2 linked regions of the Sphingobium yanoikuyae genome follow. The protein of the gene in region 1 interacts with the protein of each later gene in a pairwise test. Links are inferred from orthologs where the notes say so. Each region holds a gene or a part of one and is shown on either strand. Other genes may lie near its edges.

What was found.
Region 2: the proteins of sucC (region 1) and sucD interact in binary tests that used the Escherichia coli proteins (3 or more experiments, as listed by UniProt). The link is inferred for Sphingobium yanoikuyae from one-to-one orthologs.

Annotation. Positions count from the first base shown.
Region 1 is NZ_CP053021.1:865,174-879,765, forward strand. What follows is about bases 7,602-10,444. They hold sucC (ADP-forming succinate--CoA ligase subunit beta), read left to right. Parts: upstream 7,602-8,344; coding sequence 8,345-9,544; downstream 9,545-10,444. Other genes in these bases: HH800_RS04560 (low affinity iron permease family protein), read right to left, coding at 7,602-7,804; HH800_RS28980 (hypothetical protein), read right to left, coding at 7,843-8,013; HH800_RS04565 (hypothetical protein), read left to right, coding at 7,961-8,197; HH800_RS04575 (electron transfer flavoprotein subunit beta/FixA family protein), read left to right, coding at 9,657-10,406; HH800_RS04580 (electron transfer flavoprotein subunit alpha/FixB family protein), read left to right, coding at 10,403-10,444. Also shown: bifunctional lysylphosphatidylglycerol flippase/synthetase MprF, read right to left, coding at 1-142; HH800_RS04520 (DUF2147 domain-containing protein), read right to left, coding at 149-559; HH800_RS04525 (AcvB/VirJ family lysyl-phosphatidylglycerol hydrolase), read right to left, coding at 563-1,300; HH800_RS04530 (TIGR02186 family protein), read right to left, coding at 1,526-2,284; HH800_RS04535 (sulfite exporter TauE/SafE family protein), read right to left, coding at 2,281-3,195; HH800_RS04540 (hypothetical protein), read right to left, coding at 3,253-4,293; HH800_RS04545 (glycosyl transferase family protein), read right to left, coding at 4,290-5,675; Na+/H+ antiporter NhaA, read left to right, coding at 5,871-7,085; HH800_RS04555 (hypothetical protein), read left to right, coding at 7,199-7,381; more of HH800_RS04560, read right to left, coding at 7,406-7,601; more of HH800_RS04580, read left to right, coding at 10,445-11,335; HH800_RS04585 (glycine zipper 2TM domain-containing protein), read right to left, coding at 11,451-11,828; HH800_RS04590 (hypothetical protein), read right to left, coding at 12,008-12,214; HH800_RS04595 (hypothetical protein), read left to right, coding at 12,351-12,953; HH800_RS04600 (cold-shock protein), read right to left, coding at 13,015-13,230; HH800_RS04605 (hypothetical protein), read right to left, coding at 13,343-14,536. UniProt on the Escherichia coli protein: Succinyl-CoA synthetase functions in the citric acid cycle (TCA), coupling the hydrolysis of succinyl-CoA to the synthesis of either ATP or GTP and thus represents the only step of substrate-level phosphorylation in the TCA.
Region 2 is NZ_CP053021.1:3,111,331-3,125,827, reverse strand. Bases 1-2,748 are described here. They hold sucD (succinate--CoA ligase subunit alpha), read left to right. Parts: upstream 1-806; coding sequence 807-1,691; downstream 1,692-2,748. Other genes in these bases: HH800_RS15190 (2-oxoglutarate dehydrogenase E1 component), read left to right, coding at 1,790-2,748; mdh (malate dehydrogenase), read left to right, coding at 1-707. In the rest of the region: more of HH800_RS15190, read left to right, coding at 2,749-4,585; odhB (2-oxoglutarate dehydrogenase complex dihydrolipoyllysine-residue succinyltransferase), read left to right, coding at 4,594-5,841; lpdA (dihydrolipoyl dehydrogenase), read left to right, coding at 5,949-7,349; HH800_RS15175 (hypothetical protein), read left to right, coding at 7,444-7,719; HH800_RS15170 (GGDEF domain-containing protein), read right to left, coding at 7,695-8,846; HH800_RS15165 (enoyl-CoA hydratase/isomerase family protein), read right to left, coding at 8,989-9,750; HH800_RS15160 (HAD family hydrolase), read right to left, coding at 9,747-10,415; bifunctional UDP-N-acetylglucosamine diphosphorylase/glucosamine-1-phosphate N-acetyltransferase GlmU, read left to right, coding at 10,570-11,862; HH800_RS15150 (metallophosphoesterase), read left to right, coding at 11,859-12,722; glmS (glutamine--fructose-6-phosphate transaminase (isomerizing)), read left to right, coding at 12,839-14,497. UniProt on the Escherichia coli protein: Succinyl-CoA synthetase functions in the citric acid cycle (TCA), coupling the hydrolysis of succinyl-CoA to the synthesis of either ATP or GTP and thus represents the only step of substrate-level phosphorylation in the TCA.

The sequences.
Region 1 (14,592 bases):
CATGAAAGGCCGCGCGGATGTCGCGCACATGCACATCGTGCAGCAGATGGTAGAGCGCGACGAAGCCGAGCGCGGCGAGCAGCACCACAAGCCCGACCGACAAGGGCGTCTGGTAACGGCGCAAATATGTCATGGCCCCCATCTGTCGCTACCCCGTCTTGACCCGGTGCCAGAGCTGGCTGCGGCAGAAAAGCCCACCCAGGATGCAGCCGGAAATCTTCAGCTGGTCCGGCCCCTGCTGGTCGATGGTGGAATAGAAGGTGCGGCCCATGTCGGGCACATAGACCCGCCCGGCCCAATGGCCCGGTCCCTTGGGGCGATAATCCTGCAACAGGGTGGTGCCGACCAGATGCGGGATGCCGGCATCGCTGGCATCGGCCAGCGCCTCGGCATTGGCGTGACTGACCCAGCCGCACAATCTGTCCTGACAGGCGCCGGTCGTGACCGTGACGCTGCCGCGCGGATTGATCCAGGAACCCAGCACCGGATCGGCCGCCATCGCCGGAGCGGCGGCGATCAGGCTGATGCCGGCAAGGAACAGGCGCAAGGCATGAGGCATGGGTCAGGTCTTCCGGATCAATCCCTGCCGGGCGAAGGCCGCGTGCAGGACATGGTAGAGCGCATCGACATCATGGTGCAATGGATGCCCGCCCGGCAGCGCGACGGTCTGCCCATTGGGCTGGTGCAGCAATGGGCACAGGCTGGCCGCTTCCTCCTGTCCATGGACGCAGAGCAAAGGCGCCCAGTCGAGCTTGCGCGCGGTCGGCAGGGCGTCCGCCTCCGCCATGGCAAAGGTGAATATCTCACCGGGCGAAGCGCGATATTCGACCGTGGCGCCTGGCACCACCAGCGCGACCATGGCGATGGCATGGTGTTGGGCAGCGGGCAGCGTTGCAAGGCCGACATGCGCCATGTCGGCGCCGAAGGACTGGCCTATCAGGATGACCGGCGCGGCGGGATCGATGCTGTGGGCCTGAGCCAGGGCCTGGCTGATCAGGGTAGTGGCTTCGGCAGAGCTGCGGGTCTTGCGAAAATAGGTCAGCGAATTGACGCCGACGGTCGGCAGGCCGTCTCGCGTCAGGCGTGCCATGATGCCCGGCCCCATGCCGACCTTCATGCCCATGTCGCCCGACAGGATGATGGCGATCGGCGTGCCATGGCCCGGCCGATAGCCCTGTGGGCGGGAGAGGGAAAAGGGATCGCCGCCCAGATAGCCGAGCCATTGGAAGGTCGCTGCCAGCAGAGCGAGGATCAGGACGGGCAGGATATACCGGATGCTCTTGCCGCTGCGCGCCATCATGCCGTCTCCGCGATCGACCCGAGCGCCCGGCACGTCGGGAGGAGACCGACGTGCCGGGCTGTGAGCGGTCGGAACAAGACCCACGCGTTCCGACCGTTCGGCCAGCTGGTCCAAGCTGGCCTGTTTCGTGCCACCCAAGGGGGGAGGGGAGGTGGCACGACCGATATGGTCTATGACGGCCTGCGGTAGCGTGGCTGGAAGATGAACTTTTGGAGAGGCGGTCGATTAGATGCGACGGGCGACTGCGCCGGCGGCCCAGCCCATGCCGACGGCCAGGGCGATGGCGGTCAGGCCATAGAGGAAAGACCAGCGTTCGGCCGCGACGGCCATGAACTGTTCGAAGCCCGATTTGCGAACATGGATGTCGCGCACCGCCGCTGCTACGACGCGGCCGTCCTGCACCAGGAAGGTTTCGGCGGTATAGTCGCCCACGATCACACGGGCCGAGAGCGGCAGGCGGGCGCGATAGAGCACGTCGTCGCTGATCTCCACTGTGCCGGGGCGTTCGACGAACAGGCCGTTGCGCTGGCGCAGATCGACAAGGCCAGCCTGAAACCGGTCCAGCTCGGCGCTATCGTTGAGCGAGGAGGGGGAGAGTTGCAGCTTGTCGACGCCCAGTTCGTAGATCGCCGCCGTGCGTTCATCGACGATCTGGGCGATCGGCCGGGAGGAGGCCATGGCGTAGAAGCTGGGCGCAGAGCGAAAGCGGGCGCGGTCGGCATTGACCCAGATGCCGGCGACCTTCTGCTTCTCGCGCATGGTGATCGACTGTTCGGGGCCTTTCAGCACGACGACGATGTCCGCCGGCTTGTCCGGACTCCGACCGTCGGGATAGACGATGGCGCCGAACAGCAGCAGGTCCGCGCCGGTGAAGCTGTACTGGATCTCGACCTCGCGCTGGGACACATCGGGCACCAGTTGCGGTTCGTCCGCGGCACTCAGCAGCAGCGCCAGAGCCGGCAGGATGAGGCGGGATATCCTCATTTCACGTCGATCGTGAAGATTTCGTCGGGCCGCCAGCCCAGCCCCAGCGCCATGCGCGCGGCGACCAGCAGCACGATCGCGGCGAGCAGGATGCGCAGATATTCCGGGCGGATCGTCATCGACAGCCGGGTGCCGACCTGCGCGCCGGTGACGCTGCCGATCAGCAGCAGCATGGCCAGCACCAGATCGACCGCCTTGGTCGTCATCGCGTGCATCATCGTCGTCGCCATGGTGACGAACAGGATCTGAAACAGCGACGTGCCGACCACCGACTGGGTGTTCATGCCGAGCAGATAGAGCATCGCCGGCACCAGGATGAAGCCGCCACCCACGCCCAGCAACATGGTCAGGATGCCGGTTGCCATGCCCAGCAGCAGCGGCGCCAGCGGCGAGATATAGAGGCCCGAGCGATAGAAGCGCCAGCGCATCGGCAGTGCTGCGACCAGCGGATGGTGGCGGCGCTTGCGCGCCTGCATGCGCTTGCCGGTCTTGAGCGCGATCAGTGCCTGGATCGACTCCTTCGCCATCAGCGATCCGATGCCGCCCAGCATCAGCACATAGAGAATGCCGATCACCGTATCGATCTGCCCCAGCGACTGGAGCAAGCGAAAGATGAGGACGCCAAGGCCCGCGCCGACCACGCCGCCGGCGATCAGTACGCCGCCCATGCGGAAATCGACGGTGCCGCGCGACATGTGGGTCACGACGCCGGAAACACTGGCGCCGGTCACCTGGCTGGCAGCGGAGGCCGCTGCGACCGTGGGCGGGATGCCATAGAAGATGAGCAGCGGCGTCGTGAGGAAGCCGCCACCCACGCCGAACATGCCCGACAACAGGCCGACGACGCCACCCAGTCCGATGATGATCAGGGCGTTCACCGACAGATTGGCGATGGGCAGGTATAGATCCATGCCCCATCGGGTTAGAGACAAAAGACTCCGAGCGAAAGCCGGGAGATGGCCGGTAGGCTAAAAATCGGCGGCGAGTGTGACCGCCAGGCCGGAAGCCGGTTTGGCTTGACCGGCGACACGTTCACGCCATTCGATCCCGATGCGTGCGGCGATCGCTGGAAGGGGCAGACGAAACTGGATTTCGGGGCCGATATCCAGTCGTTCGACATCGGGTTGCGCACCACCAGACAGGCTGAGGCCAACGCGCAGAGGGCTGCCCTTGATCGGCGCGAGAAGCGAGAATTTTCCGTCGATGAAAAGGTCGCGCTTGTGCAGTCCTACCATGCCGGTCTGTGCGTAAAGGCTGGCCTCGATCGGCCCGGCAACGGGTCTGGGGCCAAAACCGCCGACGAGCAACAGCGCGAAGGAGTCGCGCGCCTGGGTATCGAGCGCGATCCGTCGTTCGGCGGCAAGGCTGACGGCAATATGGCGTACTGGCTGATAGGACAGGCCGATCGCGGTTTCGGGCGCCTCGGGCGACTGGAGGGCCGTCGTCGCCCGACCATAAGCGGCGAGGCGTCCCGAGGATCGGGGCGTCAGGTCGAAGTCGATCCGTGCTCCGGCCTGCGACCCGCCGAGGCGCCCCACCGTGGCCAGGTCTGCCGATGAACCACCGCCGGAGCGCCAGAGCAGCCAGACGCTGCCTTGCCAGCGATCATAGCCGACGGGCGATATGGTCGATACCGAAATGGCAAGCGGTTCCATGGCTTTGGGCCGGCCTAGGGGAGGTCTTTGTCTGGAGGCGCCAGAGTTCAACGACCATGCGTTCGATAGTGGCGCGATGGCATAAGAGGGCCGGACTGGCTTGAAGGGCGAACTCGCACGGATGGGTTGCCACTTATTGCCAGAATAAATTGCTGTTTCTGCTTTGTGGATGATCGGGATCATGCGCTCCTGATGGGTGGGGGAGCCGATCCGACTGCCTTTTGCCGGGGTTGGTACTGTCGCTGGTAGCGGCGCTGTCGACGCGATCGTGCCGAACAGGCGCATGCCAGTCCAGCCGATGCACAGCATGAAAAAGAAGCGCACCGGCCGTCCATCGGCCGATGATCCGATCATGCCTGCTCCTCCATGTCGGGGAAGTGATGTTGCGTCTTGTCCCACACCAGCGGCTTGCCCAGCAGCGACTGGACATAGAGGATCACGGCGCGCCGGGCGGCCAGGATAGCGATCGCATTGCCGACGAACATGCGCGGCACGGCCGCCAGTCCATGCCGCCAGCCATAGGCATGGCCGGCAAAGATCGCGCGCATCATGATGCGCCATGCCATGAGCCAGAGATTGAGCGTCAGCAAGCTGTCGATCAGCGGCGTCGACGGGCGCATTTGCGGCGCCAGGAATGGGCGCGCCAGTTCCAACATGCTCCAGAGCAGCAGCGTGGCGTAGGCGGCGACGATGATCAGGGCCGCAAGGGTGGCGCGCCGGTCCCTGATCCGCATCCACCATTCGGCCGGGCCACCCTGCCAGCCCATCCGATCCCATCCGGCAAGCGAAATGCCGATGATCCAGCGTGCCTTCTGGCGGATGGCGGCCGGGGCGCTGTCGGGAAAATATTCGCGTGTCGCGACAAGACGGCCCTGTGCGTCACGGATGCGCAGGAAGATGCCCCGGCCGCCCATGTCGGCGATCCGCAACCCCGCCTCATAGTCTTCGGTCAATGACCCCGGATCGAATGGCCCCGCGCCAGCATGAGGGGCGAGAGCGGCCAATATATTTCTTTCAAAGGCGCAGGCGACGCCAGCAGAGGGAATGGATGCACCAAGAAATTCCCTCACTGTCAGGGACTTCCCATGAGCTTCCGCAAACTCATCGCAATAATGATTGGCGATGGCACGGGAAAACCAGGTGCCGCGACCGGGTAGGGGGAGTACCGGCAATTGCACGAGCGCGAACCGGTCGATCATATGATCGAACAGCCGGATTTCATCGGGATGCACGACGTCTTCGGCATCGTGCATGACGATGGCCTTGAACCGGATGCCGCTTCGGCCTTCCTCCGCCAGCATGCTGCGCCAGTTGATGTTCAGGCAATCGGCCTTTGTGGTTGGGCCGGGGCGGTCATTCAGGCACAATATGATATGCGGTTGATCGATGGCGATGGACGCAATCGCGTCGATCGTTGCGGGATCATTGGGATAGGCGCCGACGAATATGCGATAATCGGCATCGCCCCAGCAATGTACGGCATGGCGCAGCATCGCGCCGATGACGTCCGCTTCCTGCCAGGCAGGAATGAAGATGGCGATACGGCCGGGCGTCGATGAAGGTGGCAATGTCGCCATCGTCATGCGGAGGCGGCGAGGGTGCCGGACCGCCCGCCAGGCTCGGCGGATCAGGAACAGAAGGTCGATCGCCAGATCATCCAGCCCGCCCAAGGCGAAGCCGATGACCGCGAACAACAATATCTCATAATGCAGCGCCTGTAGCGCGCCAAAGAGCATGTCCCCCACGATCCCGGATTCCCCCTGTCCCGATCGCCATGCGGCAGGGCGAATTTATGTCATGAGAACAGCGGTCTTCCAAGTATTTTGGAGAAAGTCTGTCAACATTGGCCGGCTGATCTGGGTTGGACCTGAGCGGAAATTTCCCTAAGGGGGAAGAATGGCAATACCGGCAAGCACTTATGGAGAAGAGGCGTGACCGAACGGCCCGTGTCCGCCCTCAGGAATTTCCTGAAGGGAGAAGCAGGCAGTGGCGTCTTGCTGATGATTTCGGCCGCGATCGCAATGATCATGGCGAATCTTCCTGGTGCTGCCGGCCATGTCTATCATGACATCTTCCATATGGTGACGGGGCCGGTGCTTGCTCCTGCGCTCGGTCCCATGACGATCCATTTGTGGGTCAATGACGGACTGATGGCGATCTTCTTCCTGCTGGTCGGGCTGGAGATCAAACGTGAGTTCGTCGATGGCGGTCTGTCCACCTGGGAGAGGCGGCGCCTGCCTTTCATCGCGGCGGGGGCGGGCATGATCGCGCCAGCGCTGGTCTATCTGGCCGTTACGGTTGGGGAACCGGCCCTGGCGCGCGGCTGGGCGATCCCGGCGGCCACGGATATTGCCTTCGCGATTGGGGTTCTGGCGCTGCTGGGATCGCGGGCTCCCGCATCGATCAAGCTGTTCCTGACGGCTGTCGCGATCGTCGACGACATGGGTGCGGTCGCGATCATTGCGCTGGCCTATAGCCAGGGGCTGGATGTCATGGCTTTGGCCGGCGCCTTTGTCGTCCTGCTGGTCATGTTCGGGATGAATCGTGTCGGTGTGCGGGCCTTGGCACCTTATCTCATCGGCTTCCTGCTGCTCTGGTATCTGATGCTGCTGTCGGGCGTGCATGCCACGATCGCGGGCGTGCTCGCCGCCATCACCATTCCGGTCAATCGCACGCCGGGTGCGCCGGATGCGGTGGACAGTCCGCTCCATCGCCTGGAACATCTGATCCATCCCTGGAGCGCCTATCTGATCGTGCCGCTCTTCGGCTTCGCCAATGCCGGCATCACGCTCAATGGCGAAGCGATCGGCGCTCTGCTCAGCCCCTTGCCGATCGGCGTGGCGCTGGGGCTGCTGCTCGGCAAGCAACTGGGCGTGTTCGGCAGTATCTGGCTGGCGCAGAAGCTGGGTATCGCGGCGCGGCCTTCGGGGGCGAGCTGGGTGCAGATTTACGGCATGGCGCTGCTGTGCGGGATCGGTTTCACCATGAGCCTGTTCATTGGCGCGCTCGCCTTTCCGGGGCAGCCATTGCTGGTCGAGGAGGCCAAGATCGGCATCCTTGGCGGATCCTTGCTGTCCGCGCTGTGCGGTTATGCGGTGCTGCGTTTTGCACCAGCGCCGCGTTCGGTCGAGCGGGGCGCAGGGTGAGGGGAATCGCGTAGCATTAACCTTCATGCTACTATCGCTCTGCCGCTGACGCGACTCGCTTCGCGTCAGCGCGCCGACCGCACTTTCGAAAAATACGGGAGGAGGGCGAACCGATGGAGACGGACGTCAACTATCTGCTGCATCGCCAGCAGATGTCGCTGATCAACGCGCAGGCAACAGCATCGCCCGAGGGGCGCGCTGCCTATGAAGGGCTGGCGCGCGGTTATATCGATCAGGTCGAAGCCTATCGCAGACGCAATGAGCAGCAGGAGAGGCTGATCATTCCGGCGCATTGATCCTCCGGCCGTTGCGTCATCGCGCTATCGACGGGAAATCAGGCGATCGATCACGTCCTGATGCGGGCCATCGGCACCGCATTCGCGCTCCAGTATCTTCTTGATCTTCTCTAGTTCGGCTTCGGTCAGATGTTCGATGCCGATGAAGTCGTTGCGCGCGGTCTCGATCGAACGGATCAGTTCGTCGAGCTTGGCCTGGATCGCGGCGCCGTCGCGGTTCTGGGCATTCTGGATCAGGAAGACCATCAGGAAGGTGACGATGGTCGTGCCGGTATTGATCACCAGTTGCCAAGTGTCGGAATAATGAAAGAAAGGGCCGGTCACGCCCCAGATCAATACCACGCCGACCGCCAGGATGAAGGCGAGCGGCTGGCCGGTCCAACTGGCGATCCGTGCCGACAGGGCGGAAAATATCCGATCCATGCAAACTCCTTTGGCTGTCCTGCGCATTTAGGCTCTGTTCAGCCATCTGCTGTCATGGCCATGCCCATGGCAATCATATCTTTTCGTGCAACGATCGGCGCGCTCGCCGGCTCCCTTCTGCTGGCCTCCTGCGCCAGTGTTTCTCCCGAATCACGCGTGCGTGCCGGGTTGATCGACGCCGGTCTTTCACCGCGAATGGCCGGCTGCATGGCCGAACGCATGGTCGATCGGCTCAGTCTAGTGCAGTTGCGACGGCTTCAGTCGATCGCATCGCTCCACAAGTCGCACATGGGCAAGATGAGCATGGACGAACTCCTCTATAAGGTCCGTGCGCTGGAGGATCCGGAGATATTTCTGGTGACCAGCAAGGCCGCTATCCACTGCTCCTTCTGACGCCGAATTCACAATAAAGCAGGGTCGAGCTCCGCAGGGGTTTTGCAATTTTGCAAAGTCGTTTTGCGAAATGGCTCTGGCCCTGCAACTTCGCCTGTGCTTAACCCGCCTCAACAGTTTTCCTGTGAACAAAGGACGGGCTAGCCCATGAACATTCACGAATATCAGGCGAAGGAACTGCTCGCCAAGTATGGCGCGCCGATCGCCGCCGGTCACGCTGCCTTCACCGTCGAGGAAGCCGTCGAGGCTGCCAAGAAGCTGCCCGGACCGCTCTATGTCGTGAAGTCGCAGATCCACGCTGGTGGCCGCGGCAAGGGCAAGTTCAAGGAACTGGCCCCCGAAGCCAAGGGCGGCGTCCGCCTGGCCTTCAACCTGGACGAGGTGAAGGCCCACGCCACCGACATGCTCGGCAACACGCTGGTCACCATCCAGACCGGCGAAGCCGGCAAGCAGGTCAACCGTCTGTACATCACCGACGGCGCCGACATCGCCAAGGAATTCTACCTGGCGCTGCTGGTCGACCGCGCCACCAGCCGCATCGCGTTCGTCGTGTCGACCGAAGGCGGCATGGACATTGAAGAGGTCGCCCACTCGACCCCCGAAAAGATCCACAGCTTCTCGGTCGATCCGGCCACCGGCTTCCAGCCGCACCACGGCCGCGCCGTTGCTGCTGCCCTGGGCCTGACCGGCGACCTCGCCAAGCAGGCTTCGAAGGTCGCTTCGTCGCTCTACGCCGCGTTCCTCGACACCGACGCCGAGCAGATCGAAGTCAACCCGCTGGCGCTGACCGAGCAGGGCAACCTCCTCGTCCTCGACGCCAAGGTCGGTTTCGACGGCAACGCCATGTTCCGTCACAAGGATATCGCCGAACTGCGCGACCTGACCGAGGAAGATGCTGCCGAAGTCGAAGCGTCGAAGTACGACCTCGCCTACATCAAGCTGGACGGTAACATCGGCTGCATGGTGAACGGCGCTGGCCTGGCCATGGCGACCATGGACATCATCAAGCTGAACGGCGAATTCCCCGCCAACTTCCTGGACGTGGGTGGCGGCGCCACCACCGAAAAGGTGACCGCGGCGTTCAAGATCATCCTGAAGGACCCGGCCGTTAAGGGCATTCTGGTCAACATCTTCGGCGGCATCATGAAGTGCGACATCATTGCCAATGGCATCGTCGAGGCTGCCAAGGAAGTGAACCTGTCGGTTCCGCTGGTTGTTCGCCTGGAAGGCACCAACGTCCAGCAGGGCAAGGACATTCTGGCCAATTCGGGTCTGCCGATCGTCCCCGCGGACGACTTGGGCGATGCGGCCAAGAAGATCGTGGCAGAAGTGAGGAAGGCGGCCTGAGCCCCCTAATCACCTGAGAAGATACGCCATAGGGCGTGGGTGACCTGGAAACGGGTCGCCCACGTCCGTGTTCGCGTTGGCGGGCGATGGCGTGAAAATGGAGGATGTTGAAATGAAGATCCTTGTGCCCGTGAAGCGGGTTATTGATTACAATGTGAAGCCGCGGGTGAAGGCGGATGGCACGGGCGTGGACCTGGCCAACGTCAAGATGAGCATGAACCCGTTCGACGAAATCGCCGTCGAGGAAGCCATTCGCCTGAAGGAAAAGGGCGCGGCGACCGAGGTCGTGGCGGTATCGATCGGCGTCGCCAAGGCGCAGGAAACGCTGCGCACGGCGTTGGCGATGGGCGCGGACCGCGCCATCCTGATCCAGACCGATGACGAAGTCGAACCGCTGGGCGTTGCCAAGCTGCTCGCCAAGGTTCAGGAAGAGGAAGGCGCTGGCCTGATCATCCTGGGCAAGCAGGCGATCGACGATGACAGCAACCAGACCGGCCAGATGCTCGCCGCGCTGCTGAACCTGCCGCAGGGCACCTTTGCCAGCAAGGTTGAGGTCGAGGGCGACAAGGTCAACGTCACCCGCGAAGTCGATGGCGGCCTGGAGACGGTGAAGCTCAACACCCCGGCGATCATCACCACCGACCTGCGCCTCAACGAGCCGCGCTATGCGTCGCTGCCGAACATCATGAAGGCCAAGTCCAAGCCGCTGGCGAACAAGACCCCGGCTGATTACGGCGTCGACATCGCCGCCCGTCTGGAGACGCTCAAGGTCTCCGAACCGCCCAAGCGCTCGGCCGGCATCAAGGTTGCCGATGTCGATGAACTGGTGGCCAAGCTCAAGGCTCTGGGAGTTGCAGCATGACGAAGACGCTCGTTTGGGTTGAACATGAGGGCGGCGCCGTCAAGGACGCGACCCTTTCCGCCGTGACCGCTGCAGCCAAGCTGGGCGAAGTCCATCTGTTGGTCGCTGGCCAGGGCGTCGACGGCGTTGCCGCCGAAGCCGCCAAGATCGCCGGCGTGGGCAAGGTCCATGTCGCCGACGACGCGGCCTTTGGCCATGCGCTGGCAGAGAATGTCGCGCCGCTGATCGTCGAACTGATGGGCCATCATGACGCGTTCGTCGCGCCGGCCACCAGCAACGGCAAGAATATCGCGCCGCGCGTCGCCGCCTTGCTGGACGTGATGCAGATCAGCGACATTCTGTCGGTCGAAAGCGAAGATACCTTCACCCGCCCGATCTATGCCGGCAACGCGATTGCCACGGTCAAGTCGAAGGACGCCAAGAAGGTCATCACCGTTCGCGGAACGGCCTTTGAAAAGGCGGCCAAAGAAGGCGGCAATGGTGCGGTGGAAGCCGTGGCCTCGACCGGCGACAAGGGCATTTCCTCTTTCGTCGGCGCCGAGATCGCCAAGCTGGAACGCCCCGAGCTGACCAGCGCCAAGATCATCGTGTCGGGTGGCCGCGCGCTGAAGGACGGTCCGACCTTCGAGGAATATATCATGCCGCTGGCCGACAAGCTGGGCGCGGCCGTCGGTGCCTCGCGCGCGGCGGTCGATGCGGGCTATGTCCCCAACGACTATCAGGTCGGCCAGACCGGCAAGATCGTCGCCCCGGAAGTCTATATCGCGGTCGGCATTTCCGGCGCGATCCAGCACCTTGCCGGCATGAAGGACAGCAAGACCATCGTCGCCATCAACAAGGACGAGGATGCGCCGATCTTCCAGGTGGCCGACATCGGCCTGGTCGGTGACCTGTTCAAGGTGGTGCCGGAACTGACCGGCAAGCTGTAAGCCGAATTGGCTTGAGTAGGAAAGGGCGTGGGGAGCGATCCCCACGCCCTTTTTTTGATTGCTTGTTTGCCGCATTTCCCTGGTCGTCAGATGTGACCATCTGACTTGGAAATGCTTATTCGCAGTTGATGTCGTTCTTGTCGATGGCCCGGCCGGCAAGGGCGCCGCCGGCGCCGCCCAGGATGGTGCCGAGCGTCTTGGAGCCGCCGGGAGCGATGACATTGCCGAGTACGCCGCCGGCAAGGGCGCCGACGATGGTGCCGGTGGTGCCGTCATCGCGCTTGCAATAATAGCGGCCGTCGCGGTCGCGGTAGATCTGGTCATTGTCGCCGAGATGGCGGCGCGGCGGGCGGCGATCCCGGTCGCGGCCGCCGGACGGGCGGTTGTAGCCGCCGGGGCGGTCATAGCCATAGCCGCCGCCATAATTGTCCGAGGCGCAGGCGCCGAGCGGGAGCATGGCAAGGGCGGCAAGCGCCATTATGGGGGTACGCACGGGATAGTCTCCTCTTCTTTTCCCTGTCGGGAGGAGAACCCGCAAGCGGCGCGAAGGTTGCGCCAAGATACTGATCAGAAACGCGAAACCGCCCGCCGCTGCCATCGAGAGGGGAGTGCGGCAGCGAGCGGACGGCATCAACGGCGCGTCGAGGTGGCGCGCCGCCGAGAGAATGGGGCTTAATGGGCCAGGGGCGAGGCGCCGCTGGCCGTGGCCGGGGTGACGACCGGGGCCGGGCTGTCCTGGATGCGCTGGTCCTCCAGCTTGGCCTTGGCGTCGTTGTAACGGGCGACGAGGTCGTCCTTGAACTCGGTCAGCTTGCCGTCGTCATAGAGCTTCTTGCCGACATAGCCGGCGATGGCGCCGAAAATCAGGGTGCGGATCATGGGGAACTCCTTGGTTGCCAGTCGGGGAAAAGAACCGGCGTCGGCGGCAAGGGTTCCGAGCATGATTGCGTCCGCGACGGGCCTTGCTAGTCTTGCGACGGACGGTGGCGGGGGCCGCCGTGACAAGGGGGTGGCAATGTCGGCATTCGATCTGGTGTTCGCGGTGTTCGGGCTGCTGCTGGGGCTGGCGATCGCCGAGGTGCTGGGCGGCTTTGCCCGCGCGCTGAAGCTCAAGCGGACCGCCAAGCCGGTGCGGATCGGCTGGCTGACCCCGCTGCTGGGGCTGTTCGTGCTGCTGGACCTCACCAGCTTCTGGGGCAGCGCCTATATCATGCGGGACCAGATGGATGCGAGCTATCTGACGCTGGTCGTGGTGCTGGCGATCGTCGGCGTCTATCATCTCGCCGCGTCGCTGATCTTTCCCGACGAGCCGGAACAATGGCCCGATTTCGACGACTGGTATGACCGGCAGAAGCGGATGGTGATCGGCGGGCTGCTGCTGGCCAATGTCGCGGTCACGATCGGCCAGGGCGTGCTGGAGGAGGTGAGGCCGGTAGCCGATGCCCCCGCCGGACCGCTTGCCCCCTATGCCGCGCCGATCCTGCTGGGCGGGCTGGTGGGGCTGCTGACCCTGCTGGTCGCGCTGCTGCGGGTGCGGAGCCGGCGCGCGAACATGGCGATGCTGATCGCGGCGAACCTGATCCTGCTGGGCGCCAGCATTGCCGAGGATTATATCTGAGCGGGCCGGATAAATCGGGACCAGGCGCCACGGTGAGGTGGCGCCCGGCTCGACTGGCCGATTATTCGGCGTGGGCGATGTTCACCGCGGCCATCTTGCCGCGCTTGTCCTGCTCCAGATCATAGGTGACGCGGTCCTTCTCGCGCAGGGTGGCGAGGCCGGCGCGCTCGACCGCGCTGATGTGGACGAACGCGTCCTGGCCGCCGGTGTCGGGCTCGATGAAGCCATAGCCCTTGTCGGCGTTGAAGAACTTCACGGTTCCGGTGATGCTGCTCATGATATTTCCTTCTTTCAATGCGGCGGACCCATGGCGGGCACGCCGGGTCGCTAGAGGGGCAGGGAAAGAGGGAGATAGGTGCCGCAAAGCGCCGAAGACCGTCGATTTGCGACTATAGCAGCGCCGTTGTACGGCATTGCGGGCGTCCTGGCAAATCACTGGCCGTTTCGGCGGGGTCTGCCGCGTCCTCCTCTTCCTCCTCGTCTTCCTCATCCTCGCTCAGAAGCTCGTAGCCGGCGGCTTCCAGGACGGCGATTTCCTCGTCACTGCCCGGCGCGAAGCCGAAACGGGCGTCGCGGGCGCGGGTGGCGGCTTCCTCATAGGGGCGGGCCTGCGCCTCCAGCTCCGCGGCATAGGCGGCCTCCTCGGCTTGTGTCAGGGTACGGTCATACTCGTCGATATCGTAATAATCCTCGCTCTGGTCGCCGGTGAAGTCGGGCGGGGCGGGGTAATCGGTGCGCAATTGCTCGCGATCCTCATCCCACCAGACGCCGCGCAAACGGGTCGCGGCCTCCTCCGGCGGCAGGTCGGCGCGGTGGATATGGGGGCGAAGTTCACACCGGCCATTCCGGTCGGAAAAGGGCGAGATTCCGGGCTGCACAGGCGGGCGCTTGGCACCGGGCTGGAGCGGCAGCCGGGCGGCGATGAACAGCGCGACCGAGGCGGCGGGGGCGAGGGCGGGTGCCGCTTCCGGCGCGACGGGTTCGGGTGTCTCGGGCTGGTCGCCGTTGAGCAGGCGGGCGTCGGCCATCTGGCGGGCCATATGTTCCATTCCCGTGCGCGGCAGGCCGATCAGTTCGGACTCCTTGTCGGCCTCTTCAGCCGGGCAGATCAGATCGAGATAGGCGGTGAAATCCTGCGCCACGACGCGGGCGAGCGCGGCGTCGGACCCTTCGGGCGGGCTGTCGGCCATGCGATCGAGCCGCGCGAGCATCGACATGGCGAGGCGATTGTCATGGCGGTGGCGGCGGACCTCGTAATTGTCGGGATCCTTGCGGATGGTCTCCTCGCTGCCCATGATCGCGCGCGACAGGAGATCGTCGGCCAGGCGGGCGCGGGCGATCAGGATCGCGGCGTCCCAGCCCAGGCGAAAGGCGGCGCCGTCATGGCGGATGCGCAATGTATAGGCCGAGCGCGCGGTGATGCGCACCCCTTCGCAGGCGAGCATGATGACGCCGGTGGCGGCGAGTATCTCCAGGAAACGCCGCTGGCGCGCCGGGCTCCAGCCATCGACCCGCCGCTGCGGATCGGGCGTGGGGATGGTGTCCGGCAGGGGCGGCGTGATCGGCGGAAATGCGCAGGACATGGCAAGGCCCTTTCAGGGAAAGAGGACGCGTTGCCGGAAGGGTAGGCAGAAGGGCG
Region 2 (14,497 bases), 2.3 Mb from region 1 along the record:
GCATGAGTCGCGACGACCTGCTGGGCATCAACCTCAAGGTCATGAAGGCCGTGGGCGAGGGCATCGCCGCCAACGCCCCCGACGCCTTCGTCATCTGCATCACCAACCCGCTCGACGCGATGGTCTGGGCGCTGCGCGAATTTTCGGGCCTGCCCGCGAACAAGGTCGTCGGCATGGCCGGCGTTCTGGACAGCTCGCGCTTCAACCACTTCCTGGCGGAAGAATTCAACGTGTCGGCCAAGGACGTCACCAGCTTCGTGCTCGGCGGCCACGGCGACACCATGGTTCCGGTGATCGAATATTCGACCGTCGCCGGCATCCCGGTTCCCGACCTGATCAAGCAGGGCCGTTCGACCCAGGAGCGGATCGACGCCATCGTCAAGCGCACCCGTTCGGGCGGCGGCGAGATCGTCGCGCTGCTCAAGACCGGTTCGGCCTTCTATGCGCCCGCCACCAGCGCGATCGCCATGGCTGAAGCCTATCTGGGCGACAAGAAGCGCCTGCTGCCCTGTGCCGCGAACCTGACCGGCCAGTATGGCGTCGACAATCTCTATGTCGGCGTGCCGGTCATCATCGGCAAGGACGGCGTCGAGCAGGTCATCGAGATCGAGCTGAACGACGAAGCCAAGGCCAACCTCCAGGTGTCGGTCGACGCCGTCAAGGAACTGCTGGAAGCCTGCAAGGGTATCGATCCCTCGCTCGCCTGAGCCAACCAGCTTGCACCGTCCCGTTCCAGGTAAGTGCGCAGCCTGGGACGGGTCGCTTTAGACCCAAGTGCCACGTCCACAGAGAATAAAGGGACACCCATGTCCATTCTGGTGAACAAGAACACCAAGGTCATCACCCAGGGTATGACCGGTGCCACCGGCACCTTCCACACCGAAACCGCTCTTGCCTATGGCACGCAGATGGTTGGCGGCGTGACCCCCGGCAAGGGCGGCACGACCCACATCGGTCTGCCGATGTTCGACACCGTTGCCGAAGCCAAGTCGAAGACCGGCGCCGACGCCTCGGTCATCTATGTTCCGCCGCCGTTCGCGGCCGACTCGATCCTGGAAGCGATCGATGCCGAAATCCCGCTGATCGTCGCGATCACCGAAGGCATCCCGGTTCTGGACATGGTCAAGGTGAAGCGCGCCCTGTCGGGTTCGAAGTCGCGCCTGATCGGCCCGAACTGCCCCGGCCTGCTGACGCCTGGCGAGTGCAAGATCGGCATCATGCCCGGCAACATCTTCTCGAAGGGTTCGGTCGGCGTCGTGTCGCGTTCGGGCACGCTGACCTATGAAGCCGTGTTCCAGACCACCAATGCGGGCTTGGGCCAGACCACGGCCGTCGGCATCGGCGGTGACCCGGTCAACGGCACCAACTTCATCGACGTGCTGGAACTGTTCCTGGCCGACGACGCCACCGAATCGATCATCATGATCGGTGAAATCGGCGGCGACGCGGAAGAACAGGCTGCCCAGTTCCTGATCGACGAAGCCAAGAAGGGCCGCAAGAAGCCGATGGCCGGCTTCATCGCGGGTCGCACGGCACCTCCGGGCCGTCGCATGGGCCACGCCGGCGCGATCGTGTCGGGCGGCAAGGGCGACGCGGAAAGCAAGATCGCGGCGATGGAAGCGGCCGGCATCAAGGTCGCTGCCAGCCCGAGCCTGCTGGGCGAGACCCTGCTGGAAGTGCTGAAGGGCTGATCCGCCTTTAAAATATGATATGGAAACGCGGCCGGGCTGCACCCCGGCCGCACTTTCCCGCTCCGCGACTGCACGCGGCATGCATGGGACACAAGACGATGGGTTACGAGAACCAGGATTTCGAGATCGAACAGGGGCCGAGCTGGGCACGCCCCAACTGGCCGTTGGCGGACACCGACGACCTGACCGGGGCGATGGACCCGACGCAGATGCAGGTGGCCGTGAAGGCTGCTGCAAAGGCGCAGGGTGCCGCTGTTTCCGAGGCCGATATCGCATCGGCTGCCGAGGACGCAATCCGCGCACAGATGCTGATCCGCACATATCGCGTGCGCGGTCATCTGGCCGCCAATCTCGATCCGCTGGGCTTGGCCAAGCGTGACCTGCCGGCGGACCTGACTCCGGAATATCATGGCCTGACCGACGCGTCGAAGAAGGTCTTCCTGGGCGGCACGCTGGGCCTGCAGTACGCGACCGTCGCGGAGATCGTGACGATCCTGCGCCAGAATTACTGCGGCAATGTCGGCCTTGAATATATGCATATCGCGGACGTTGAAGAGCGCCGCTTCCTGCAGGAACGCCTGGAGGGCAAGGACAAGGAAATCCACTTCACGCCCGAGGGCAAGAAGGCGATCCTGGCCAAGGTCATCCAGGGCGAGCAGTATGAGAAGTTCCTGGGCCGCAAATATGTCGGCACCAAGCGCTTCGGCCTCGACGGTGGCGAGTCCATGATCCCCGCGCTCGAAGCGGTCATCAAATATGGTGGCGCATCGGGCGTGCGCGAGATCGTGTTCGGTATGGCCCATCGCGGCCGCCTGAACGTCCTTGTCAACGTCATGGCCAAGGGCTTCCGCGTCATCTTCCACGAATTCTCGGGCGGCACTGCCAACCCCGAAGACGTGGGTGGTTCGGGCGACGTGAAATATCATCTCGGCACCTCGACCGACCGTGAGTTCGACGGCGTCAAGGTCCATATGTCGCTGGTTCCCAACCCGTCGCACCTCGAAACCGTCGATCCGGTGGTGCTGGGCAAGGTCCGCGCGCAGCAGACCTTCCGCGACGACCTCACCAAGCATGAGCAGGTTCTGCCCGTGCTGATCCACGGCGACGCGGCCTTCGCCGGCCAGGGCATCGTCTGGGAATGCCTCGGCTTCTCGGGCGTCAGCGGCTACAACACCGGCGGCTGCGTCCACTTCATCATCAACAACCAGATCGGCTTCACCACCAGCCCGCAATTCTCGCGCGGCTCGCCCTATCCGTCGGACGTGGCGAAGGGTGTCCAGGCGCCGATCCTGCACGTCAATGGCGATGATCCCGAAGCCGTGACCTTCGCGACCAAGCTCGCCATGGAATATCGCCAGAAATTCCATCGCGACGTCGTCGTCGACATGTGGTGCTATCGCCGCTTCGGTCATAACGAAGGCGACGAGCCGGGCTTCACCCAGCCGCTGATGTACAAGGAAATCCGTCAGCATCCGCCGGTCAGCGACATTTATGCCGCGCGCCTGAAGGCGGAAGGCGTGGTGGACGATGCGTTCGTCTCCGGTTCGACCGACGAGTTCGTCGCCCATCTGGAAGACGAGTTCGAAGCCGCCAAGAGCTACAAGGCCAACAAGGCCGACTGGTTCGCCGGTCGCTGGTCGGGCCTGCACAAGCCGGCCGATGCCGAAACCGCGCGCCAGAGCGTGGAATCGGCGATCAACCAGAAGCTGTTCGACAGCCTGGGCCGCACGCTGACCACCGTTCCCGAAGGCCATAATGTCCACAAGACGCTGAAGCGTGTGCTGGATGCCAAGGCCGAGATGTTCAAGTCGGGTGCCAATTTCGACTGGGCGACCGGCGAGGCGCTGGCCTTCGGTTCGCTGCTGTCGGAAGGCTATGGCGTTCGCCTGTCGGGTCAGGATTCGGGTCGCGGCACCTTCAGCCAGCGTCACGCGGTCTGGACCGACCAGGACACCGAGGCCAAGTATATCCCGCTCTCGACCGTGCCGCATGGCCGTTTCGAAGTGCTGGACTCGCCTTTGTCCGAATATGGCGTGCTGGGCTTTGAATATGGTTTCGCTTTGGCGGACCCGAAGAGCCTGGTAATCTGGGAAGCGCAGTTCGGCGATTTCGCCAATGGTGCGCAGATCATCTTCGACCAGTATATCGCGTCGTCGGAAACCAAGTGGCTGCGGTCCAACGGCCTCGTCTGCCTGCTGCCGCACGGCTATGAAGGCCAGGGGCCCGAGCATAGCTCGGCGCGTCTGGAACGCTATCTGCAGCTCTGCGCCGAAGGCAATATCCAGGTCGCGAACATCACGACCCCGGCCAATTACTTCCACGCGCTGCGTCGCCAGATGCTGCGGCCCTTCCGCAAGCCGCTCATCATCATGGCGCCCAAGTCGCTGCTGCGTCACAAGGCCGCCGTCAGCAAGGCCGAGGACTTCCTGGGCGAAACGCACTTCAAGCGCATCCTGTCGGACCCCAACGGGTCGGCTGACAAGGATACCAAGCGCCTGGTGCTCTGCTCGGGCAAGGTCTTCTACGACCTGATGGAAGCCCGCGACGCCGCCGGCGATGCCAACACCCAGATCGTCCGTATCGAACAGATTTATCCGTTCGCCACTGACGCACTGGCCACGCGCATCGAGCGCATGACCAATCTGGACGAGGTCGTCTGGTGTCAGGAAGAACCGCGCAACAACGGCGCCTGGTCCTTCGTCGAACCCTATATCGAGGAAGCGCTGGCCAAGGCCGGCAAGGCGCCCAAGCGCGCCCGCTATGCCGGCCGCAAGGCTTCGGCATCGCCTGCCACGGGCCTGGCCTCGCGCCATGTGTCCGAACAGGGCGCCCTCGTCGCCGATGCGCTGGGTCACAGCGTTCGTGAAGAAATCCGTCGCCAGAAGAAAGGCTGAGAAAGCACATGGCAACCGAAGTCAAAGTCCCCACGCTGGGCGAATCCGTTACCGAAGCAACCGTCGGTCAGTGGCTCAAGAAGCCGGGTGAAGCGGTCAAGGCCGACGAGCCGATCGTCAGCCTTGAAACCGACAAGGTCGCGGTCGACGTGCCCTCGCCGGTCGCCGGTGTCATGGGTGATCTGGTCGCCAAGGAAGGCGATACGGTCGAGGTCGGCGCGCTGCTGGCCTATGTGAACGAAGGCGGTGCCGCTGCCGCCGCGCCGGCTGCTGCCGCTGCTCCCGCCGCCAAGGCGGAAGCCGCTGCACCCGCGCCGGCCGCTTCGGCCCCGGCTGCATCGGACGACGAAGAGGGCGGCAGCCTGACCCTGTCGCCGGCGGTCCGCCGCCTGGTGCTGGAGCATGGTCTTGACCCGAGCAAGATCAAGGGCACCGGCAAGGACGGCCGTCTGACCAAGGACGACGTCATGGCCGCCGTCGCTGCCGGCACTGCCAAGGCGGCTGCCGCGACCCCGGCTTCGGCGCCTGCCGCCGATGCGCCGGCCGCTGGCCCCAGCCGCAAGCAGGAACGCGTCAAGATGACCCGCCTGCGCCAGACCGTCGCCAAGCGTCTGAAGGAAGCGCAGAACAACGCTGCCCTGCTGACCACGTACAACGACGTCGACATGACCAACGTCATCGAGGCGCGCGCCAAGTATAAGGATCTGTTCGAGAAGAAGCATGGCGTCCGTCTGGGCTTCATGGGCTTCTTCACCAAGGCCGTCTGCATGGCGCTGAAGGACATTCCGGGCGTCAACGCGCAGATCGAAGGCGACGAGATCGTCTATAACGACTTCGCCGACATCTCGGTCGCCGTTTCGGCTCCGACCGGCCTGGTCGTTCCGGTCATCCGCAATGCGGAAAGCCTGAGCGTCGCTGCCATTGAAAAGACCATCGGCGGCTTCGGCAAGAAGGCCAAGGAAGGCAAGCTGACGATGGAAGATATGAAGGGCGGCACCTTCACCATCTCCAACGGCGGCGTGTTCGGTTCGCTGCTGTCCAGCCCGATCATCAATCCGCCCCAGTCGGCGGTTCTGGGCCTGCACCGCATCGAGGACCGTCCGGTCGTCCGCAACGGCCAGATCGTGATCCGCCCGATGATGTATCTGGCGCTCAGCTATGACCATCGCCTGATCGACGGTCGTGAAGCGGTGACCTTCCTTGTCGCGGTCAAGAACGCGATCGAGGATCCGACCCGTCTGCTGATCGACCTGTAATAATCACCATTTATTGTTGCCCCGGCTTAGGCCGGGGCGCCTCTTGCCCTTGATTTGGGGCAGAGCGATGCCAGTTTGGCTGGCATGACTGGAGAAGGGAAAACCCCATGTCCGATTTCGATTATGACGTCCTGGTTATCGGTGCTGGCCCGGGTGGCTATGTCGCCGCGATCCGTGCTGCTCAGCTGGGCCTGAAGACCGCCTGTGCCGAAAGCCGCGAGACGCTGGGCGGCACCTGCCTCAACGTCGGCTGCATCCCGTCGAAGGCGCTGCTGCACGCCTCGGAACTTTATGACGAGGCCGCCAACGGCGCGCTCGCCAAGCTGGGCGTCAAGATCGACAAGATGAGCCTGGACCTGCCCACCATGCAGGGCCAGCGCGTCGATGCCATCAAGGGCCTGACCGGCGGCATCGAATATCTGTTCAAGAAGAACAAGGTGACCTGGCTCAAGGGCCTGGCCAGCTTCACCGGCGCCAACACCGTCGAAGTGAACGGCGAGAAGGTGACGGCGAAGAACATCGTCATCGCCACCGGTTCGTCGGTCGCCCCGCTGCCGGGCGTGGCCGTGGACAATGCGGGCGGCAAGATCGTCGATTCGACCGGCGCGCTGGAACTGGACAAGGTTCCGGGCCATCTGGTCGTCGTCGGTGGCGGCGTGATCGGTCTGGAACTGGGTTCGGTGTGGAAGCGCCTGGGCGCCAAGGTCACTGTCGTCGAATATCTCGACCAGATCCTGCCCGGCATGGATGGCGAAGTCCGCAAGGAAGCCAACAAGATCTTCAAGAAGCAGGGCTTCGAATATAAGCTCGGCACCAAGGTGACCGGCGCCGAAGTCGGCAAGTCGGGCGTGACCCTGACCGTCGAACCCGCCGCCGGTGGCGAAGCCGAGAAGATCGAAGCGGACGTCGTCCTGGTGTCGATCGGTCGTCGTCCCAACACCGAAGGCCTGGGCCTCGACAAGATCGGCTTGGAGCTGAACGCGCGCGGTCAGATCGAGACCGATCATGAGTTCGGCACCAAGGTTCCGGGCGTCTGGGCGATTGGCGACGTCATCCCCGGCCCGATGCTGGCGCACAAGGCCGAGGACGAAGGCATTGCCGTCGCCGAGAATATCGCGGGCCTGACCGGCATCGTGAACCATGACGTGATCCCCTCGGTGGTCTACACCAAGCCGGAAATCGCGGGCGTGGGCCTGACCGAGGAAGCCGCCAAGGAACGTGGCGCCGTCAAGGTCGGCAAGTTCCCGATGATGGCGAACAGCCGCGCGAAGACCAATCACGAGCCCGACGGCTTCGTGAAGATCATCGCCGACGCCGAAACCGATAAGGTGCTGGGCGTGTGGATCATCGCCACCGTCGCCGGCACGATGATCGCACAGGCCGCGCAAGCCATGGAATTCGGCGCGTCGAGCGAAGACATCGCTTACACCTGCCATGCGCATCCGACGCACAGCGAAGCGATCAAGGAAGCGGCGATGGCCGTGACCGGCAAGCCGATCCACATGTGATCGACTGCGCTATCGCTGGATAAGGGAAGGGGCCTCCGCCAAGCGGGGGCCTTTTTCTTTTGGGGAAGGACGCGCGCTGCTCTATCGGACGGGCATGAACCAGTTCCCCTCCAGCCAGTCGGTGCCGTCGGCCAATCCTGAGCGGTTGTTCCTTGCGCTGTGGATCATCTTTTCGGTGCTGACCGCGCTGGCCGACATCATCGCGATCGTCCGCCATCCCGAAATGACGCTGCAGATATTGCCGCAGACGGCCCTGGGGCTGGCGGTGTGCCTGCCCTTCGGTGCGGTTGCGATCCTGCTGCGACGCCGACGGCTCAAGCGCCAGGCGGCGCGGGACGCCTTTCTTCAGGCGATGGCACGGCTCGACTGAGCATCGCCGGCGGGCGCCAGCGCGGGCCGAATGGCGACGCGGTTGCGGCCCTTTTCCTTCGCTTCATAGAGCGCGCTGTCGGCCCGTGCGATCGCGTCATGGATCGAGCGGTCGGCGCGGTGCAGGCTGGTGAGGCCGAAGCTGGCGGTGAGCGGGCCGGGCAGGCCAAGCCGGCTTGCCGCCTGTTCGGCAAAGCGCAGCCGGATCGCGTCGGCAATGCCGGTCGCCATGGCAGGGTCTGCGCCGGGCAGGAAGAGGATGAACTCCTCGCCGCCGAAGCGGGCGATGACGGCATCGGCCGGGGCCAGTGCGCGCAGCGCATCGGCCAGCGCGACGATCACCCGGTCGCCCAGCCCATGGCCATGGGCGTCGTTGACCCGCTTGAAATGGTCGATGTCACAGGCGATCAGGCTGCCGCTGGCATCATGGCGGGCCACCGCCTCCTCGAACCCGCGGCGATTGAGCAGGCCCGACAGCGGATCGACATGGGCATCATGGCGATAGCGGGTGAGCACGTCCTGCATGGCCGCCGCGAGTGCGGAGAGGGCCAGGAACAGGCCGAACATGCAGGCCAGCGCCTGCATCAGGAAGGCATATTGGCTGTCGCGGAACGCTACGCCGCCGGGCAGGGTGAAGGACACGCTGCTGCCGCGCAGCAGGTTGTCGAGGGCCACCAGGGTGACGGCAGCATAGAGGGCGCGATCGGGCCAGCCGCGCAACTGGCCGCGTCCGGCGATCAGCGGGATGGAAATCAGCAGGAAGCAGCCGAAGTCGGACGACACCAGTTCCAGCGGGACGATGTCCCGCATCACCGCAAAGCTGCAGATCAGGATCGATATCGCCCAGATGGCGATGCGCAGCCCCAGCACCCAATTGGGGCGCCAGCGCGTCAGCAGCGCCTGGCTGAACAGCAGGAAGCCGGTGGCAAAGGCGATGTCGGCGACGATGCCCCACAAGTCCGTCGGCAGGAAGTCGAACGCGACCGGCACGGCAAAGCCCATGGCGACGTTGAAGAAGGCGCCGCTCCACCAGCCGGCTTCCCGCGCGCCCCAGCCCCAGACGATGAGGAAGGCGACGCCGAAGCTGGCCATCATGATGGACAGGAAGAAGGCGAAATTCTCACCCACGAAGTGCGACCGATCCTTTGTGCAGCATGACGGCATGACGTCGCGTCATGCAGGAGCGCCATCCTGCATTTTCCGGTAAATGTCGATGGTTAAGAGAGCGTAACGGTTGCGGCGGGCCGAGCGGGAAACTGCCTAACCTGGATCAGAAACGCGGTTTCCGCTTCTCGCGGAACGCCGCGACGCCTTCGGCAAAGTCGGGATAGGTGAAGGCGTCGCGGAACATTTCCAGCGTCACCATGTCGTCATCCGCCTGACCGTCGAGGATGCGGCGGACCATCGCCTTGGATGCGCGCACGCTATGCTGGGCATTGCCGGCAATCTCGCGCGCCAGTGCGTCGGCAGCAGCCAGAGGATCGGTCGCGATCTCGTCGATCAGGTCGATGGCAAGGGCCGCCTCGGCATCGTGCAGCGCGCCGGTGAAGAGGATGCGCTTGGCCCGTGCCGGCCCGACCAGATCGACCAGCAGGCGGGTGTCGAACAGCGAATAGACGATGCCGAGCTTGGCCGGGGTGATGCCCAGCCGTGCGGTCGGCGCCGCGATGCGCAGGTCGCAGGCGATCGCCAGCCCGCATCCGCCGCCGACACAATCGCCGTCGATCGCCGCGATCACCGGCTTTTCCGCATGGGCCAGCGCATATTGGCTGGCGCGGATCGCGGCCTGGTTGGCGGCGCGCCAGTCGCCATCGCCCGAACAGGCGGCAAATTCATTGATGTCGGCACCGGCGCAGAACAGGCCGGGCGTGGCCGAGGCGAGGATCAGCACACGGATATCCGCATCGGCCATGGCATCGGCGACCAGATGGGGCATCGCCTCCCACATCGCCTGGGTCATGGCATTGCGGCGATCGGCCCGATCGATCAGCAGCCGGGCGACCGTGCCGTCCCGCTCCAGGCGCAAGCTCATGCCGGCCAGGCTTCCAGCATCGGCACCAGCTCGTCGAAATGGTGGATCACCGCGTCGGCCTCCAGATTTTCGACCGGGCCGTCGAGGAAGCCGAAGCTGACCGCGATGCTGGGAATGCCGGCATTGCGCGCGCCGGCAATGTCGTTGATCGTGTCGCCCAGGAAGATGGTGCGGCCGCCGCCGGCCCGCTCAATCATCGCATGGATCGGCGCCGGATCGGGCTTGGCAATGCCAACCGTGTCACCGGCCACGACCGAGGCGAAACGGTCGAACAGGCCCAGTTGGTGCAGCAAGGGAATCGTGAAGCGTTCTGCCTTGTTGGTGCAGATTGCCAGCTTCACGCCGCGCTCCGCCAGCGCATCCAGCATTGCCATCATGCCGGGATAGGGCAGGGAGTGGAGCGCCAGATTCTGCTCATAATAATCGAGCAGGATCGGCAGCGTCTGGTCGAGGATCGCTTCGTCATAGCCGCCCGACGCGTCGAGCGCGCGCTGCAGCATCACCTTGGCACCCTTGCCCACGAAGGGCCGGATGGAATCGACCGGGAAGGGGGCTCGGCCGATCGTGCCGATCGCATAATTGACCGCCGCGGCCAGATCGCCGCTGGTGTCGAGCAGGGTGCCGTCGAGGTCGAAGCCGACAATGTCGAAGGATAAGCGTGCCATGGCATCGCCATGCCGCGTCGGCGGTGGCAATGGCAAGGCAAACATGGCAGAGAGCCGTGATATTCCAGACCACTTGAACGAAAAGGACGCGCTCGCCGTGACCGCACCTCGCCCCCTAGCAGTCGTCATCCTTGCCGCCGGGCAGGGCACAAGGATGAAGTCCGGCACGCACAAGGTGCTGCACCCGATCGCCGGGCGGCCGATGCTGCTGCACCTGCTTGCCAGCGTCGCGGACCTGCTGCCCGAGCGGCAGGTGGTCGTGGTCGGCGCCGGCCGCGAGCAGGTGGAAAAGGCGGTCGAGGGCAGCGGCGTCGCCATCGCCGTGCAGGACCAGCAGCTTGGCACCGGTCATGCCGTGGCGCAGGCGCATGATGCGCTGGCGGGGTTCGCCGGTGACGTGCTGATCCTCTATGGCGACGTGCCGCTGGTCAGCGGCGCGACGATGAAGGCGATGCTCGATCGGCTGAGCCGGGGCGACGAGCCGCGCGCGGTGGTGCTGGGCTTCCGCCCGGATGATGCCGCCGCCTATGGCCGGATCATCGCCGATGGTCAGGGCATCATCGAGAAGATGGTCGAGTTTAAGGATGCGAGCGAGGCCGAGCGCGCCGTCACCCTGTGCAATAGCGGCCTGATGGCGGTGCGGGCGAGCGACCTGTTCGTGCTGCTCGACCAGATCGGCAACAACAATGCGGCCGGCGAATATTATCTGCCCGACATCATCATGCTGCCCGGCGCAAACAGCGCCGTGATCGAGACGGAAGCGTGGGAAGTGGCCGGCGTCAACAGCCGCGCCGAACTGGCCGGCGTCGAAGCCGTGTGGCAGGACCGCCGCCGGGCCGAGGCGATGCGCGAGGGCGTGACCCTGGTCGCGCCGCAGACCGTATTCTTCTCGCACGACACGGTGCTGGGCCGCGACGTGACGGTCGAACCCAATGTCGTCTTCGGTCCGGGTGTCACCATCGCCGACAATGTCGTCATCCATGCCTTCTCCCATCTGGAAGGCGCGACCGTGGCCAGCGGCGCCGACATCGGCCCCTATGCCCGGCTGCGTCCGGGCGCTGACATCGGCCCCAAGGCAAAGGTCGGCAATTTCGTCGAGATCAAGAAGGCGCGCCTCGACGAAGGGGCGAAGGTCAATCACCTGTCCTATATCGGCGACGCCAGCGTCGGCGCGGCGGCCAATATCGGCGCGGGCACCATCACCTGCAATTATGACGGCTTCTTCAAATATAAGACGCAGATCGGCGCGGGGGCCTTCATCGGCTCCAACAGCGCGCTGGTCGCGCCGGCGACGATCGGCGATGGCGCCATCGTCGCGGCGGGCAGCGTCGTGACCAAGCCGGTTCCGGCCGACGCGCTGTGCCTCGTCCGGCCGCAACAGGAAAGCAAGCCGGGCTGGGCGGCGGCGTTCCGTACCCGCATGCATGAGCGGAAGGCGAAGGCTTGAATTTCATCCGGCGCAGGCCGTTTCTGTCCGCCCTGTTGTTCCTGCTGCTGGTCGCGGTAGCAGGGCCGCTCTGGCTGTTGATGAATGCGCGCGCTATGCCGGTCGTGCGACGCGCCGATGTCGTGCTGCCTTTCCCGGCGGGCGCGTCGCAGCAGCCGATCAAGGTCGCGCTGCTGACGGACACCCATCTGTCCGGGCCGGACAACAGCCCGGCGCGGATGGCGCGGATCGTGGCGCAGATCAACGGCCTCAAGCCGGACCTGATCCTGCTGGGCGGCGACTATATCGGCGACAATAAATGGGGCGCGACCTATGATGCGCGCCACGCGATCGCGCCCTTCGCCGGGCTGCGCGCGCCGATGGGCGTGGTCGCGGTGCTGGGCAATCATGACAGTCGCAGCAGGAAGAACCGGGTGGCGCTGAGCCCCGATGACTGGCAGCGCGCCTTTGCCGATCTGGGCATTGCCCTGGTCCAGGATGGCGCGGTGCGGCGCGGGCCGCTGGCGATCGGTGGATTGAAGGACATCTATACCCGCAAGCCCGACATACCCGATACGTTGAAAGCGATGCAGGACATTGGTGGCGCGCCGGTCATCCTGTCGCATGGACCCGACGTCTTCCCGTTGCTGCCCGATGCGCCGTCGCTGACCCTGGTCGGCCATACCCATTGCGGTCAGGTGGCGCTGCCCTTTGCCGGAATCGTCTATGTGCCCTCCCGCTATGGCACCCGCTATGCCTGTGGCCGCTATCAGGATGGGCAGAAGGCGATGATCGTGTCGGGCGGGGTGGGCACCAGCGGCCTGCCCTTCCGCATGCTGGCGCCGCCCGACATCTGGCTGGTCACCATCCGGCCACGATGACATTCTTTTCATGGCTCGGCCATGGCACTGTCGCCTGACCGGCATTAATGGCATGGCGACAAAGCTGTCCTATATGGACGCTATCTGACTAATCTGGTTCGGCGGGGCTTTCCACCATGTGCGGTATCATCGGAATTATCGGTAAGGATCAGGTCGCGGAGCGGCTGGTCGATGGCCTCAAGCGGCTGGAATATCGCGGCTATGACAGTGCCGGCGTCGCAACCGTGCATGATGGCCGGATCGATCGCCGCCGGGCCGAGGGCAAGCTCAACAATCTGGTCAAGGAACTGGCCGCATCGCCGCTGGCCGGCACCACCGGCATCGCCCATACCCGCTGGGCCACCCATGGGGCACCGACCACCAGCAACGCGCACCCCCATGCGACCGGCGAAGTGGCGCTGGTCCACAATGGCATCATCGAGAATTTCAAGCCACTGCGCGACGAACTGATTGCCCGCGGCCGCACCTTCGACAGCCAGACCGACACCGAAGTGGTCGCCCATCTGGTCAGCGAACTGGTGGAGCAGGGCGTGGCGCCGAAGGAGGCCGTGGCCCAGGTGCTACCGCGCCTGCACGGTGCCTTCGCGCTGGCCATCCTGTTCAAGAGCCATCCCGACATGCTGATCGGCGCGCGCCTGGGTTCGCCGCTGGTCGTGGGCTATGGCGATGGCGAGACCTTCCTCGGCTCCGACGCGCTGGCGCTCGCCCCGCTGACCCAGCGCATCGCCTATCTGGACGAGGGCGACTGGGTCGTCATCACCAAGGATGGCGCCGAGATTTTCGACAAGGACAACAACCCGGTCGAGCGTCCGGTCACCATTTCCGGCGTGTCCGGCGCGATGATCGACAAGGGCAATCATCGCCACTTCATGCAGAAGGAAATCTATGAGCAGCCGGTCGTCGTGGCCCAGACGCTCAAGGCCTATCTGCAGCGGATGGATGATCGCGTGTCGCTGCCGATCCCGGATTTCGACCTGTCGACCATTCGCCGCGTCACCATCGTCGCTTGCGGCACCAGCTTCTATGCCGGCATGGTCGCGCGCTACTGGTTCGAACAATTCGCCCGCGTGCCGGTCGATTTGGATTTCGCCTCCGAGTTCCGCTACCGCGAGCCGGTGATGGAGGAGGGCGGCCTGGCCCTGTTCATCAGCCAGTCGGGCGAGACCGCCGACACGCTTGCTGCGCTGCGCTATGCCCGCGCCCAGGGGCAGAAGATCGCCGTCGTCGTCAATGTGCCGACCAGCAGCATGGCGCGCGAGGCCGACCTGCTGCTGCCGACCCATGCCGGCCCGGAAATCGGCGTTGCCTCCACCAAGGCCTTCACCTGCCAGCTTGCCGTGCTCGCTGCCTTCGCCGCCAATCTGGCGCGGGCCAAGGGCAAGCTCAGCGCCAAGGATGAAAAGGAAATTGTCCGTCACCTCGCCGAAGCGCCCGCCGCGATCAACGGCGCGCTCGCCTATGACGAGGCGATCGAGGCGATGGCCCATCATATCGTCCCGGCCCGCGATGTCCTGTATCTCGGCCGCGGCACCGACTATCCGCTGGCGCTGGAAGGCGCTCTGAAGCTCAAGGAAATCAGCTATATCCATGCCGAGGGCTATGCCGCCGGCGAGATGAAGCATGGCCCGATCGCGCTGATCGACGAACTGGTGCCGGTGATCTGCATCGCGCCCAGCGGCCCCTTGTTCGAAAAGACCGTCAGCAACATGCAGGAAGTGCAGGCGCGCGGCGGCAAGGTGGTGCTGATTTCCGACTATGACGGGGTGCAGGCGGCA